DNA from 4 places in the Gottfriedia sp. OAE603 genome. Region 3 is predicted to be linked to each of the others. Evidence: riboswitches for the same ligand, from Rfam matches in the RefSeq annotation. Region 3 holds a riboswitch; each other region holds the start of a gene.
The links. Region 3 has a riboswitch for thiamine pyrophosphate ahead of thiD (bifunctional hydroxymethylpyrimidine kinase/phosphomethylpyrimidine kinase). Riboswitches for the same ligand answer to the same signal wherever they lie in the genome.

Region 1 (3,144 bases), 3.3 Mb from region 3:
AATCGTTTTTTGATTTTTAAAACCAATAAAAGTCATATATTCGATATTAACAATGGATATGAAAGAGGCCAGATAAATTAAACAAATGTTTGTTTAAACGAAAAGAACCATCTTTTTTACAGACGAAAACAAGTAATAATAGAAAAAACAGTGTAAGCAACAGAGAATGATGAATCATTCAATGAAGTTATACACTGTTTTTTATTAACCTAAGAATGCATTTAACATCCAAACATGTTTTGAAAGTTGTTCGCGAATTGCTAGTAACATATCATGTGTGACAGAATCGTTTTCAAAATCTGTAATTTCCATGCCATCTTTTAAATCTTCTATTAAGTATTGGTAGTCATGAATTAGATCTTGAACCATTCCTTCTGCCTTCACTAATTTGTTAGCTTCGTTAATCCCAGAAGTATCTAAATATTCTCTCATAGTAGCAAGTGGTTTTCCACCAATTATTAATACACGCTCTGCTAGCTCATCAATATGTATACTCGCTTCGTTGTATAGTTCCTCGAATTTAGCATGTAAAGTGAAGAAGTCTCCTCCTTTAACATACCAGTGATAGTTATGTAATTTTACATATAACACATTCCAGTCAGCTAATTGTTTGTTTAATACATCTACAGTCGTTTTTGTGATGGGCGTATCCATTTAAAATTCCTCCTCTGATAAGTCAAGAGTTCATGGTGTCTACGATAATCATGTACAACCATCATATATGATATTGAGTAGAAATAGTCATGGTAATATTTGATAACTAAGTGAACAATTAGTAAAATTAACGATTTATAGGAAATAATGTTCCAAAAAAAAATAAAACCATCCATTATATGAATGATTTTACAAATTTTTCAATTAGAATGATCCCCTTTTTCAGTATGGGGAGGTTTAGCATCAATGAGATGTTCATCGTCCACTTGTAATGAACTTTTTAATAGCATGAAAAATGCTCCAATACCACCTAAAAGAATAATCGTAAAAATGAAGAAAATGAGGATGTCATAAATCAAAGCTTAAACCTCCTTTGATATTTTTTACTGTATTTATTTATATGAGGGAGGATTGGAGCAAATAACTATAGTTCACAAAGTGTTCAATAATTTTATGAATATTTTACTTAGACTGCTGACAAACGCTCGCTTTCTTCGTTGCTTCGCCTGCTTGCGGTGCTCATTACCTTAAGGTAATCCCGCTACTCATCAGGCTTTACGACTCGAGAGGCAAGTGTTTTCAGTCAGTCAGTAGAATCTATTCTTTGCCTGCAAATTCGCTTTGAAAACGGCCAAGAATAGTAAAAAACCCTACTCAAGAAAGAGTAGGGTAATGAGTAAATGAATGATGAAACTTAAGCAGCTTGATTCTTTTTAACATTTGCAAGAACTGGAGCTGTCGAAAGTAAAAATATTAAAATGATTGCACAAATGATAAATGAAGGAACCATATACCATGCATTATAAACTAAAGAATATAATGATACTGGTGTTCCTTTTGGAGCGTATGAACCAAAAAACACGACTCCTGAAATATAGTGACAGATAAAACGGACTAGTGAACCAATAAAAGTACCTACTAAAATAAAAATAGTTACAGCTACTTTATTGCCACTCGTTAAATTAGTTTTCACTTGTTTGTAAACAATACCAGCTAAACCTAGACCAGTAAAAGCAATGATGTAATCTAATAATATTTGGATTGGATGAACAAAATAAAAGTTGGTTACTAATTGTAGTGCAGCAAGTAATAAGCCAGTTATTAAACCTTGTTTAATTCCCCATCGAAATGCGATTAAAAAAACAGGAAGCATTGATAACGACACAGATCCACCTTGTGGAGCTTTAAATAATGGCAGTAAATCAAAAACCATTGCTAAGGCTGCACACATAGCAATTTCAACCATCATTTGTATTTTTGAATTTCTCATAAAAGATTCCCCCTTATCTCTCTTTGACAACACTCATTGTAAATGAAGCACTTTGGAATAGAGTTTTGGATAACTCTTTCAAAGGAAGTGTAAATTAGGGAGAGGAATGGTAAAAATAAAAAAAGTAACACTGGTAGCATGATGATCCCAGGGTTACTTTTTCATCGTGCCACATCCCTACGTTAGTATTAACTAACAGGTTCGAAGGGTAAGAATAGTTATACTATTCACTCTCAGCCTCATGGCTCCCCTTGTGGTTCATCGTACATTTAGTTGTCAATACTAAATATAGTCAATGTGTTTTAAAAATACAATCATTTTATACGATTAAAGTTAAAAATTTTAAGCATAAAAAGAAAGTAAGCCCTATTGCTATGGTTAAATCAATGAATTATCAGTGTACTTACTAGAAAATATTCTTTATGAGTATAATCTTGTTGATTTTAAGTTAAATTATTCACTTTAGCTTTCCTTTTCTTTTTAAATTAGAAAGTGTAGAATGAAATCGAAACTAACAGCTAAATTTTGGCAAAAAGTGTAAATAATTTGAAGGAGACATCGAAATGATTCATGTATTATTTGTCTGTTTAGGAAACATTTGTCGCTCGCCAATGGCAGAGGCTGTTTTTCGTCAGATAGTGACAGAAAAAGGGTTAGAAAAACAATTTGTGATTGATTCTGCAGGTACTGGAGATTGGCATATTGGTCACCCACCACACAAGGGAACAAAGGAATTACTAGGTCAAAAAGGCATAAATTGCGATGGTATGAAAGCTCGAAAAGTGACAGATAATGACTTTAAATATTTTAGTTATATTGTTGCTATGGATGCACAGAATAAAGAGGATTTAATGAATTTAGCAAGAAATAATTCTATAGGAGAAATATCACTCCTTTCAGATTACGTACCATCTTCATTATGGAAGGAAGTACCTGATCCGTATTATACGGGAAATTTTGATGAAGTATATAACATTGTTGAGGAAGGCTGCTCACATTTACTTCAGCATATTTTAAAGCAACACCAACTAACTGTTTAGAGGAGGATGTAGAATGTCAAAACGTAACAAAGCTTTACGCAATATTCTTGTCGGAGTCGCAATTGGTGCAGGAGTTACTTTACTGAACAAAGAAAATCGTGAAAAAATTTCACGAAAAGGTAAAAGTGTAACGAAGAAATTAAATCAAATTAAAGAAGATCCAGAATTAGTAAAAGGAGC
Region 2 (3,144 bases), 280 kb from region 3:
CAATATCTCCGTTTGAAAGAGCTGTAGTACCGTACAGTTCTCGATACAATATTTCTTTATTCACTTCTACTACAACGATTCTATTTTCTAGTTGATAAGAAAGAAGTAAATCTTTTACTGTGAAAATATTTTCAGCTAGCTGAATACTTTTGCCATTTAATTGGATGATCAAACGTTTTACACCTCGCCTTAAAATTATCGATTCACTTTAAACGCTTCTACCCACTCAGTTCTAATCTTTCTTTTAAGAATAAAATCTCGAATCATTTTGCCCGTTTCAGGAGCAAGAAGAATGCCATTGCGAAAGTGTCCAGTTGCAAAAAATATATTGTCATCATCAGGGTGTTTTCCGATATATGGTTTTTGGTCAATGGTTTGTGGTCTTAAACCTCCCCAAAATGATTCAATGGTCATCTTGGTCATATCAGGTAGCATCTTTTTGGCAGTTTCAATTAATGATTCAATACCTAGTAGGGTTGGTTTTTCATCCCATTCGTTATGAACCATCGTTGCACCAATAACAAGTTTTCCGTTGTTTCTAGGAACAATATAGTTATGATCATGGAAAATTGTGTGCTCCAACGTCAAATGTTCACTTGTAACCGATAGACATTCTCCCTTAACTGGGATAAGACGATTATTTAATCCGAGCTGCTTGAAAAAAGAAGTGCTCCAAACCCCATTTGCAATGACGATATTATCAGCTGTAAATTTTCCATTTGTAAAATGAATCATAAATGTATTTTCAATTTTTTGAATGTCTAAAACACAAGTATTTTCGTGTATTGTAGCTCCGAGCACTTGTGCACTTTTGCAAAAAGCCATACAAACAGAAATGGGTAGGACACTTACATCATCTTCTATATATGCTGCTCCAATTATATCTGTTGTTATATTAGGTATTTTCCTTTGAATTTCAGTTGGTTCATACCACTTGACCGTTGATTGAGAAAGAAGGGAAGCTAATTGGATTTTATCATCGTCATTATAAGCAAGTTTAAAAATCCCACCTTTTTTCAGCTCAATGTCGATATGACTTAGTCTCTTAAGCTCTTCATTCAGTTCAAAATAAGCTAGTTGACTGCTTCTTGCAAAAGGTAAGAAAATCTCTGAATCATTGCACTCAGAATGAGCTCCGAGCATGCCTGCTGCAGCGCTAGTTGATTTCGAACCAATCGTTTGTGCTTCGAGTATGGCAACGTCTATTTTTTCTTTTGCTAAGTAATAAGCGATGGAGCATCCAATGATTCCACCACCAATTACGATTACATCAAAATGTTGTTTCATAGATTACTAGTGCACCTCTCCATATATTTTAGAGCAGCATCACGCGAGTTTTCAGAAGAAAAAATACCCGACATGACTGCAATTCCATCTACCTGACACTCTTTTAGTATAGGAAGATGATCAGGAGCTATCCCACCAATTGCGTAAACTGGAATTGTAAGAACTTTTTTCATCTCAGTTAACTGATCAATTCCATTTGGACGTAAACCTTTTTTGCAATTTGTGTTAAAGCAATGTCCATAAATGACATAATTGGCCAGATCCTTCTCAGCTTGAATAGCCTCTGCTACTGAATGGACTGAGCGACCGACGTTCATTGTTGGATATTGTTCTTTCACTAACTTGACCGGATGCCCGTGAGTTGGCAAATGAATGTTTATTAGATTGGTAAGTAAAGCTATATCTAATCTGTCATTCATGACGATCTTGTTCATAGGAACTTTGTTATGCCTTAAAAGATTTAATAGGGTATGTAATTCCGAGCTGCATTTAGATTTTTCTCGTATATGAACTAAATCAACAACATCATGTATTTGAATAATCTTTGAAGCAAGTTCATGAACAGAATACATATTATTCGTTACTGCAATTAGCTTCAAATTTGCTCCTCCTTTTTGAAAAATAGGGTGTATGTATTGTAAATTTCGTTTTAAAACAAGAAAAACCACTTTCCTAAAACTGGAAAGTGGTTTGTAAGATACACAAATAAACGCATAAAAAGACATTGCGCCACTTTCCTACGCAGGTACGAACCTGTTCAGGTTATGAGGGTTTAAAAGTAACTACTTTATTCTCAGCCCTTATCAAGGGATCCCCTAGTGATGAATACACTATGAAAATTAAATTTAGCATAGCATAAAAATAAAATAATTCAAGATTAAAAAAATGATAGTTTGTAAATATTATGTCAAAAGTTAGCAAAATAGACACTTAAAGATATAATAAAAAATAATTTTTTTATGTGAAAATAGTGAATGTTTCCAGGTATAGATATGAATTTTCATCCAATCCTGTAAAATTTTAGGTAAATAAAATGATTTACAAGATTGCTTCATAGGTTTATATTAAGTCTGTACAAATGAATAGTTTGACTAGGGGTGTCCAATTAGTTGGGCTGAGAGAGAAACGCGCTTTAAGTTTCTTAACCCTCAGGACCTGATCTGGTTCATACCAGCGTGGGGAAGTTAGCGTTTATTACAGTAGTGATCATTTATCACTATTGTAGTCAAACTAACCATTAGCCGGGTCTTATATTTTTAAGATACGGCTTTTTTTCATGCTTATCGTGGATTGGATTTTGTTCTTTTTAATCACATTAAAAAGGGGAAATCATAATGAACAATTCTGTAAATGAAATGAATTTTTCAATCATGTCTAGCTTTTCGGGAAGTAAAAAAGTATATGTAGAAGGATCAAGACCTGACTTGTTGGTTCCAATGCGTGAAATCAAATTAAGTCCTACAACTGGATCATTTGGGGAAGAGGAAAACGCTCCTGTACGTGTTTATGATACAAGTGGTCCTTATACCGATGAAAGCGAAACAGTTGATATTCGTAAAGGACTTAAGTCTATAAGAGGAAAATGGATTATTGAGCGTGAAGATGTAATCGAGTATGAAGGTCGGAAAGTAAAGCCGGAAGATAATGGCTTTAAAAGTGAGGTTGTACAGAAAAATATAGAGGTCTTCCAAGGACTAGATAGAAAACCATTACGAGCAAAAGATGGTGCAAATATTACGCAGTTACATTATGCACGACAAGGTTTGATTACGCCAGAAATGGAATTTATCGCAATTAGGGAGCATGTTACTCCTGAATTTGTCAGATCTGAAGTAGCGAGAGGGAGAGCAGTTATTC
Region 3 (3,144 bases):
CACTTGTTACTTCTTTAAAAGAATTGGAAGCAGTAAATGAAAAGTTCATTACACATCAGTTCGCTGAATCCAAAATTAATATAAAGAATACGGGTAGTGTTGAAGATTTAATACAAATATTAAACAATGCATTATCAAACTTAAAAGAAAATGATGTATCTGGAGCAAAATCAGAGATAGATCAATTTAGAAAATCTTGGATTAGTATTGAAGGGGTAGTATTGACACAATCCCAAAAAGTTTATACAGATGCAGAAAGAGATATGGTTACTTCATACGCAATGCTGTCTGCTAAAACACCTGACATTAAAGCAGCAACTAAAACGATAAAAGATATGCGAGATTATCTTTCACCTTTAGCAGCTAAAACTAGTTATACAATGTTAGATGCAATCACAATTTTATTAAGAGAAGGATTAGAGGCCTTACTTGTTGTGGTAGCTTTATTAGGATTTATAAGAAAGTCTGGTCATGAGAAAAAAACTAAGTGGATCTGGTTTGGAGTCGGAGCTGGATTAGGTGTAAGTATAATATTAGGCGTTATCGTGAACTTACTATTTTCAGCAGGTGCTTTTGGAAGTAATAATTTCTTAATTGCAGGATGGACCGGAGTATTTGCTGCAGTCATGTTGCTTTATATGAGTTATTGGCTTCACAGTAAATCGAATTTAAAACAATGGCAATCTTATATTCAAACCCAGAGTACGAAAGCTTTAAACACTGGCAGTTTATTATCACTTTCAATTCTTTCATTTTTAGCAGTATTTCGTGAAGGAACTGAAACAGTCTTGTTCTTTATTGGTATGGCTTCATCTATAAAATTAACAAGTTTATTAACGGGCATTGTATTGGGGGTTCTCATATTAGCGATTCTAAGTTACTTAATTTTAAAAGTTGGTTTAAAAGTTCCGATGAGACCATTTTTCCTTATATCTAGTCTTCTTATGTTCTATTTATGTTTCAAATTTACGGGTATGGGCGTTCACGGTTTACAATTATCTGGATTATTACCAGCGACGCAGGCACCAATACCAACAGTGGATTTCTTTGCCATATATTCTACTTGGGAGAGTTTCATACCACAAATTATACTATTACTTATTGCATGTATCGTTGCAATTTTTAATAGATTTTCTAATAAAAAAAATGAAAAAAAACAAAATTCGGGGGAAATTGAACATGTTATCTAACAAAAAATTAGTTTTATCAATGACTTTAGCACTATCATTAACTTTATCTGCATGTGGCACAAAAGAAGATAAATCGATTAAAAGTGGATCAGATGATATGATTCAAACACTTACAGATTTAAAATCGCAAGTTGCTGATAATGATGAATCAAAAGCAAAAGAAAGTGGAGAGGCACTTGAAGAGTCTTGGGAAAAATTTGAAGACTCAGTAAAAGATAAAGATGCAGATCTTTATGAAAAGGTTGAAACTCCTCTACACATTATTGAAGCCGGTGTAAAAGTTTCTCCACTTGACGCAGATACTCTTAACGAAGCTGCAGATGATTTAAATGATGTTCTTAATGAAGTTAAGGACTTAAAATAATACTAAAGCACCCCAAAGGGTAGATTCTTTATCGATGGTCTACTCAATGGGGAGTAAGCCTGTAACTATCCTTTCAAAAGTTTTTATTTAGAATGGAATAAATAAGTCTAACTACTTGAATTTAGTAATAGTATTAATTAATATGATATAGAATTACAATTTGATATTTTGAATAGTACTAGGGGTGCCGTAAATGGTCGGCTGAGATTAAGACACAATTGTCTTTGACCCTTTAACCTGATCTGGATAATGCCAGCGTAGGAAAGTGAGCGAGTAAATGCATATTTTTATGTATTTATAACATTGATTTGTTCGAGCACAAGTCCCTATGGGGATTTGTGCTTTTTTGTTTTCTAAATCAATCCACAACTTCTATCTGTTAGATCAAAAAAGTCTATTCATTAAATAGGAGGAAAGAAATTGAAAAAAGTACTGACAATTGCGGGGTCCGACTCGAGTGGTGGAGCTGGAATTCAAGCAGATTTAAAAACGTTTTCAGCTCATGGTGTGTTTGGTATGAGCGTAATTACCGCAGTGACAGCTCAAAATACACAAGGGGTATTTGCAGTTCAAGACATTACACCAGAAATGATTGCAAATCAGCTAGACGCAATCTTTACTGATATTGAAGTTGATGCAGTAAAGATTGGGATGGTATCACAAATTGATACAATTAAAGTCATTGCTGAGAAACTAAGACAATATAAGCCGAAGCACATTGTTGTTGATCCAGTTATGGTTTCTAAAAGCGGCTATGATTTATTAAGTCCAGATGCGAAAGAAGCTTTAATTCAAGAACTGATTCCATTGGCAACTGTCATAACACCTAATCTTCCGGAGGCAGAAGTTATAACAGGTAGAAACATTTCAACGATTAAAGAGATGGAAGAGGCTGCTATTTTAATTCACTCATTAGGTGCTAGCGCTGTTCTTGTAAAAGGTGGTCACTTAGAGAACGATGCAACAGATATTAGCTATGATGGATACGAATTTACTTATTATAAGGGTACTAGAATAGTAACTAACAATACTCATGGTACTGGGTGTACTTTGTCATCAAGCATAGCTTCTAATCTAGCGAATGAATGTCCATTAAACGAAGCGATTAGTAAAGCAAAAGAGTACATACAACTAGCAATTCAACATTCATTCTCTATCGGAAAAGGTGTAGGTCCAGTACATCATTTTTATTCGATGTATCAAAAGGCGGGGATACAGCATGTATAAACTAACTGGAAAGTTAACAAAATGGAACTTCGCAACACTTTGGTTCGGAGCAGCAGTTTCAATCGCTGAAATTATGACAGGTGCGCTTATTGCACCTTTAGGTTTTTCAAAAGGATTGACTGCTATATTAATCGGTCATCTACTAGGTACGCTACTTCTTGTATTAGGTGGTGTCATTGGTTCAAGAGAGCGTTTAACAGCAATGGAGTCTACTAAAATATCATTTGGACGTTATGGTAGTTATTTATTTTCTATATTAAATGTATTACAGCTGCTAGGCTGGACAGCAATTATGATTGTGACAGGAGCCAGGTCTATTAATGTAGTAACTACATCTGATTTTCATTTTAACCAACCTTGGGT
Region 4 (3,144 bases), 2.8 Mb from region 3:
TTAAAGTAGTATTTATAATACATCTTTATAGTAGCCCCACCTACTCGTTAAAGCAATATGTAAAATACATCTTTTTAGTCTCAATTTATAAAAGTTTAAAAAATGTTCACAATTATGCTATGATTAATCAAAATAAATGAGTGAGGGGAATTTATGCGGTTAACCAATTATTCGGATTACTCTCTTCGGGTTTTAATATACCTGTCCACTGAACCAAATGAAAAACTGGTAAATATAAAGGATATTGCCGAGGCGTATGATATTTCAAAAAATCATCTAATGAAAATAATCTATAATTTAGGGAAGATGGGTTATATTGAAACAATTCGAGGACGGAATGGTGGAATCCGACTTGCAAAACGACCATCGGACATAAATATAGGTGAATTAATTCGAAAGACAGAAGAGGACTTTCATATTGTTGAATGTTTCGAGGATAACAATAACTGTGTCATAACACCTGTTTGTTCTTTAAAGCATATATTTAATAAAGCATTAAATCAGTTTTTACAAGTATTAGACGAATATACCCTTGAAGATATTGTACAAAATAATTTTATGCTAAAAGAATATTTTGACTTAAATAAAAAATAAAAACACTCGAGCAAAAAATGCTTGAGTGTTTTAAAGTTTAATTTGTATTATATGTTCCAATGGTTCTTGGAATATTGAAGAAGCTATTTTGCGAAATGCCACGGGATTTCCAGTGGTAAAAAAGGAGTGTGAAACAGACTTCTTGGTTGATAATAAATTTTGCTGGTCCAGTATTGCACTAACCTCCAAAGCTGTTTGATCACCTGAACTGATTAACTTGATCTGAGAGCCAATTACTTCTTGAATAATGGAACTCAATAGAGGATAGTGAGTGCAACCTAGTATTAAGGTGTCAATGCTCGATTCTTTTAATGGACTCAAAGCCTCTTGAATAAGATCAAAAATATCTGGTTGAATGTATCTACCACTTTCAACTATTCCAGCAAATTCTGGACAGGCTAATTCTATTATTTCGACTGATCGATTAATCCTCTTTAGTGCGTGTTTGTATGCGTGGCTATGAATAGTAGCATTTGTACCAATTACTCCGATCTGATTATTTTTCGTGAGCTTTATTGCCGCTCTTGCTCCTGGATGAACGACCCCGATTACAGGAATCGGCAATTTTTCGCGCATTTCCTGTAAAACGATAGAAGTTGAAGTATTGCATGCAATGACCAACATTTTAATATCTTTGTCTAGGAGAAAGTTTGTCATTTCCCAAGTAAACTGTCTAATTTCATCATATGAACGTGAGCCATATGGGCATCTAAGTGTGTCACCTACATAATAAATTTCTTCGTTCGGTAGCTGCCTGATCATTTGTTTTGCAACTGTTAAGCCTCCAACGCCTGAGTCAATCACACCAATTGGCTTATTCATCTAGTCCACTCGCCTTCGTTATATTTATAAGCTCCCACAAACTCCCACAAACTTTTAAACCTTGTTGATCTATTATATTCATAGTGTTCATGGTGCAATTTCTGCTCTATCTTTTTCAAGAAATGAAGTTTTCTATATATACAGATTATTAAAATATTAAATTTATGTTGAAAATGAGTCGTATTTAAGGAATTTATCTGTTATATTTATCATGAAAAGTTTATATGCGAGAAAATGTGGAGGGGCCAGTGTTGCTGGCTGAGATTGTATCCTTTAGATACTGACTCTTAGAACCTGATCTGGGTGATGCCAGCGTAGGGAACAGTATCTCTTTTGATATAGTTTTTTACAGTGCATTCACGTCCGGATATTTATTCGGGCGTTTTCTTTTTGTCTAGTTCTAGTACCTGACTATGGTGCTAACACATTTCATTTGTATAAACAAAACAAAAAGGAGAGTTATAGAATGAAAAGATTACTGATTTGTTTTTTTGCACTTTGCTTAACTTTAGCAGGATGTAGTGAGCAAAATTCGTCAACACCGAAGAAAGAAAAAAAGCTACAAAAGGTGACGGTAGTATTAGACTGGACGCCAAATACAAATCATACAGGTTTATTTGTAGCAAAAGAAAATGGATATTTTAAAGAGCAAGGTCTGGATGTAGAGATTATAAGCCCGGGGCAAACAGGAGCAGATCAATTAATTGCTTCTGGTAAAGCTGATTTTGGCGTTTCTTACCAAGAGTCAATTACACAAGCAAGAGTACAAAACGTACCAATCGTGTCGATTGCAGCTGTTATTCAACATAATACTTCTGGTTTTGCTTCACCAGTTAGCAAAAATATTAAATCACCTAAAGATTTTGTTGGTAAAACTTATGGTGGATGGGGTTCACCTGTAGAAAAAGCAATTTTAGATTCATTGATGAAAAAAGAAAATGCAGATGTTAATAAATTAAATATCGTTAATATGGGCGAAGCTGATTTCTTCACGGCAGTAAAGCGAGATATTGATTTTGCTTGGATTTATCAAGGATGGACAGGTATAGAAGCAGAGCTTCGTGGTGAAAAGTTAAATATGGTTTATTTAACTGACTACAGTGATAAGTTAGATTACTATACGCCGGTACTTGCAACGAATGAAAAAATGATTAAGAATCAACCAGAAACCGTTAAGGCATTTATGAAGGCAGCATCTAAAGGATATACTTATTCAATCGATCATCCAAAAGAAGCTGCAGATATTTTGTTAAAAGATAATCCAGATTTAGATAAAGAACTAGTTCAAAAAAGTCAGGAATGGCTTTCAACTAAATATCAAGACGATGCAAGTCGTTGGGGTGAACAGAAGTTAACAATTTGGAAAAACTATGCTGAGTGGTTAACTGAAAATAAATTGTTAGAGGGTAAATTTGATCCGGAAAAAGCTTTTACAAATGAGTTTTTACCAGAATAATAATTTTTGACAAAGGGGAGCTTTAAATGTCTAATACATTAATGAGTGTACAAATTATTCCTAAAACCAATAAAATTGAGGAAGTTATTCCAGCGGTTGATGCAGCGATAAAAGTAATCGATGAGTCTGGTGTAAAATACCAAGTTCAACCATTAGAAACAACAATGGAAGGCGAATTAAATCAATTATTAATTATTGTCCAAAAAATGAATGAAAAAATGATTGAAATAGGCTGTCATAATGTCATTACACAAATGAAAATTCTATATCAG

Region 1: linked by a shared signal. The riboswitch ahead of thiT (energy-coupled thiamine transporter ThiT) and the one ahead of thiD (bifunctional hydroxymethylpyrimidine kinase/phosphomethylpyrimidine kinase) in region 3 are both predicted to bind thiamine pyrophosphate.
Region 2: linked by a shared signal. The riboswitch ahead of ABID96_RS03450 (thiamine phosphate synthase) and the one ahead of thiD (bifunctional hydroxymethylpyrimidine kinase/phosphomethylpyrimidine kinase) in region 3 are both predicted to bind thiamine pyrophosphate.
Region 4: linked by a shared signal. The riboswitch ahead of ABID96_RS16190 (ABC transporter substrate-binding protein) and the one ahead of thiD (bifunctional hydroxymethylpyrimidine kinase/phosphomethylpyrimidine kinase) in region 3 are both predicted to bind thiamine pyrophosphate.

What each region holds. Positions count from the first base shown of each region.
Region 1 covers NZ_JBEUNN010000001.1:3,664,111-3,667,254, reverse strand. Annotated here, with positions in the region: gene ABID96_RS18570 (Dps family protein) at 205-654, opposite strand; gene ABID96_RS18565 (hypothetical protein) at 855-1,013, opposite strand; gene thiT (energy-coupled thiamine transporter ThiT) at 1,349-1,924, opposite strand; TPP riboswitch at 2,082-2,186, opposite strand; gene ABID96_RS18555 (low molecular weight protein-tyrosine-phosphatase) at 2,488-2,964, shown strand; gene ABID96_RS18550 (hypothetical protein) at 2,978-3,144, shown strand, end outside.
Region 2 covers NZ_JBEUNN010000001.1:683,948-687,091, forward strand. Annotated here, with positions in the region: gene thiS (sulfur carrier protein ThiS) at 1-172, opposite strand, end outside; gene thiO (glycine oxidase ThiO) at 196-1,287, opposite strand; gene ABID96_RS03450 (thiamine phosphate synthase) at 1,284-1,886, opposite strand; TPP riboswitch at 2,005-2,114, opposite strand; TPP riboswitch at 2,371-2,486, shown strand; gene thiC (phosphomethylpyrimidine synthase ThiC) at 2,619-3,144, shown strand, end outside.
Region 3 covers NZ_JBEUNN010000001.1:405,205-408,348, forward strand. Annotated here, with positions in the region: gene ABID96_RS01890 (FTR1 family iron permease) at 1-1,190, shown strand, start outside; gene ABID96_RS01895 (hypothetical protein) at 1,180-1,554, shown strand; TPP riboswitch at 1,725-1,835, shown strand; gene thiD (bifunctional hydroxymethylpyrimidine kinase/phosphomethylpyrimidine kinase) at 1,975-2,781, shown strand; gene cytX (putative hydroxymethylpyrimidine transporter CytX) at 2,774-3,144, shown strand, end outside.
Region 4 covers NZ_JBEUNN010000001.1:3,161,579-3,164,722, reverse strand. Annotated here, with positions in the region: gene ABID96_RS16200 (RrF2 family transcriptional regulator) at 154-594, shown strand; gene racE (glutamate racemase) at 625-1,416, opposite strand; TPP riboswitch at 1,645-1,754, shown strand; gene ABID96_RS16190 (ABC transporter substrate-binding protein) at 1,883-2,872, shown strand; gene ABID96_RS16185 (thiamine-binding protein) at 2,899-3,144, shown strand, end outside.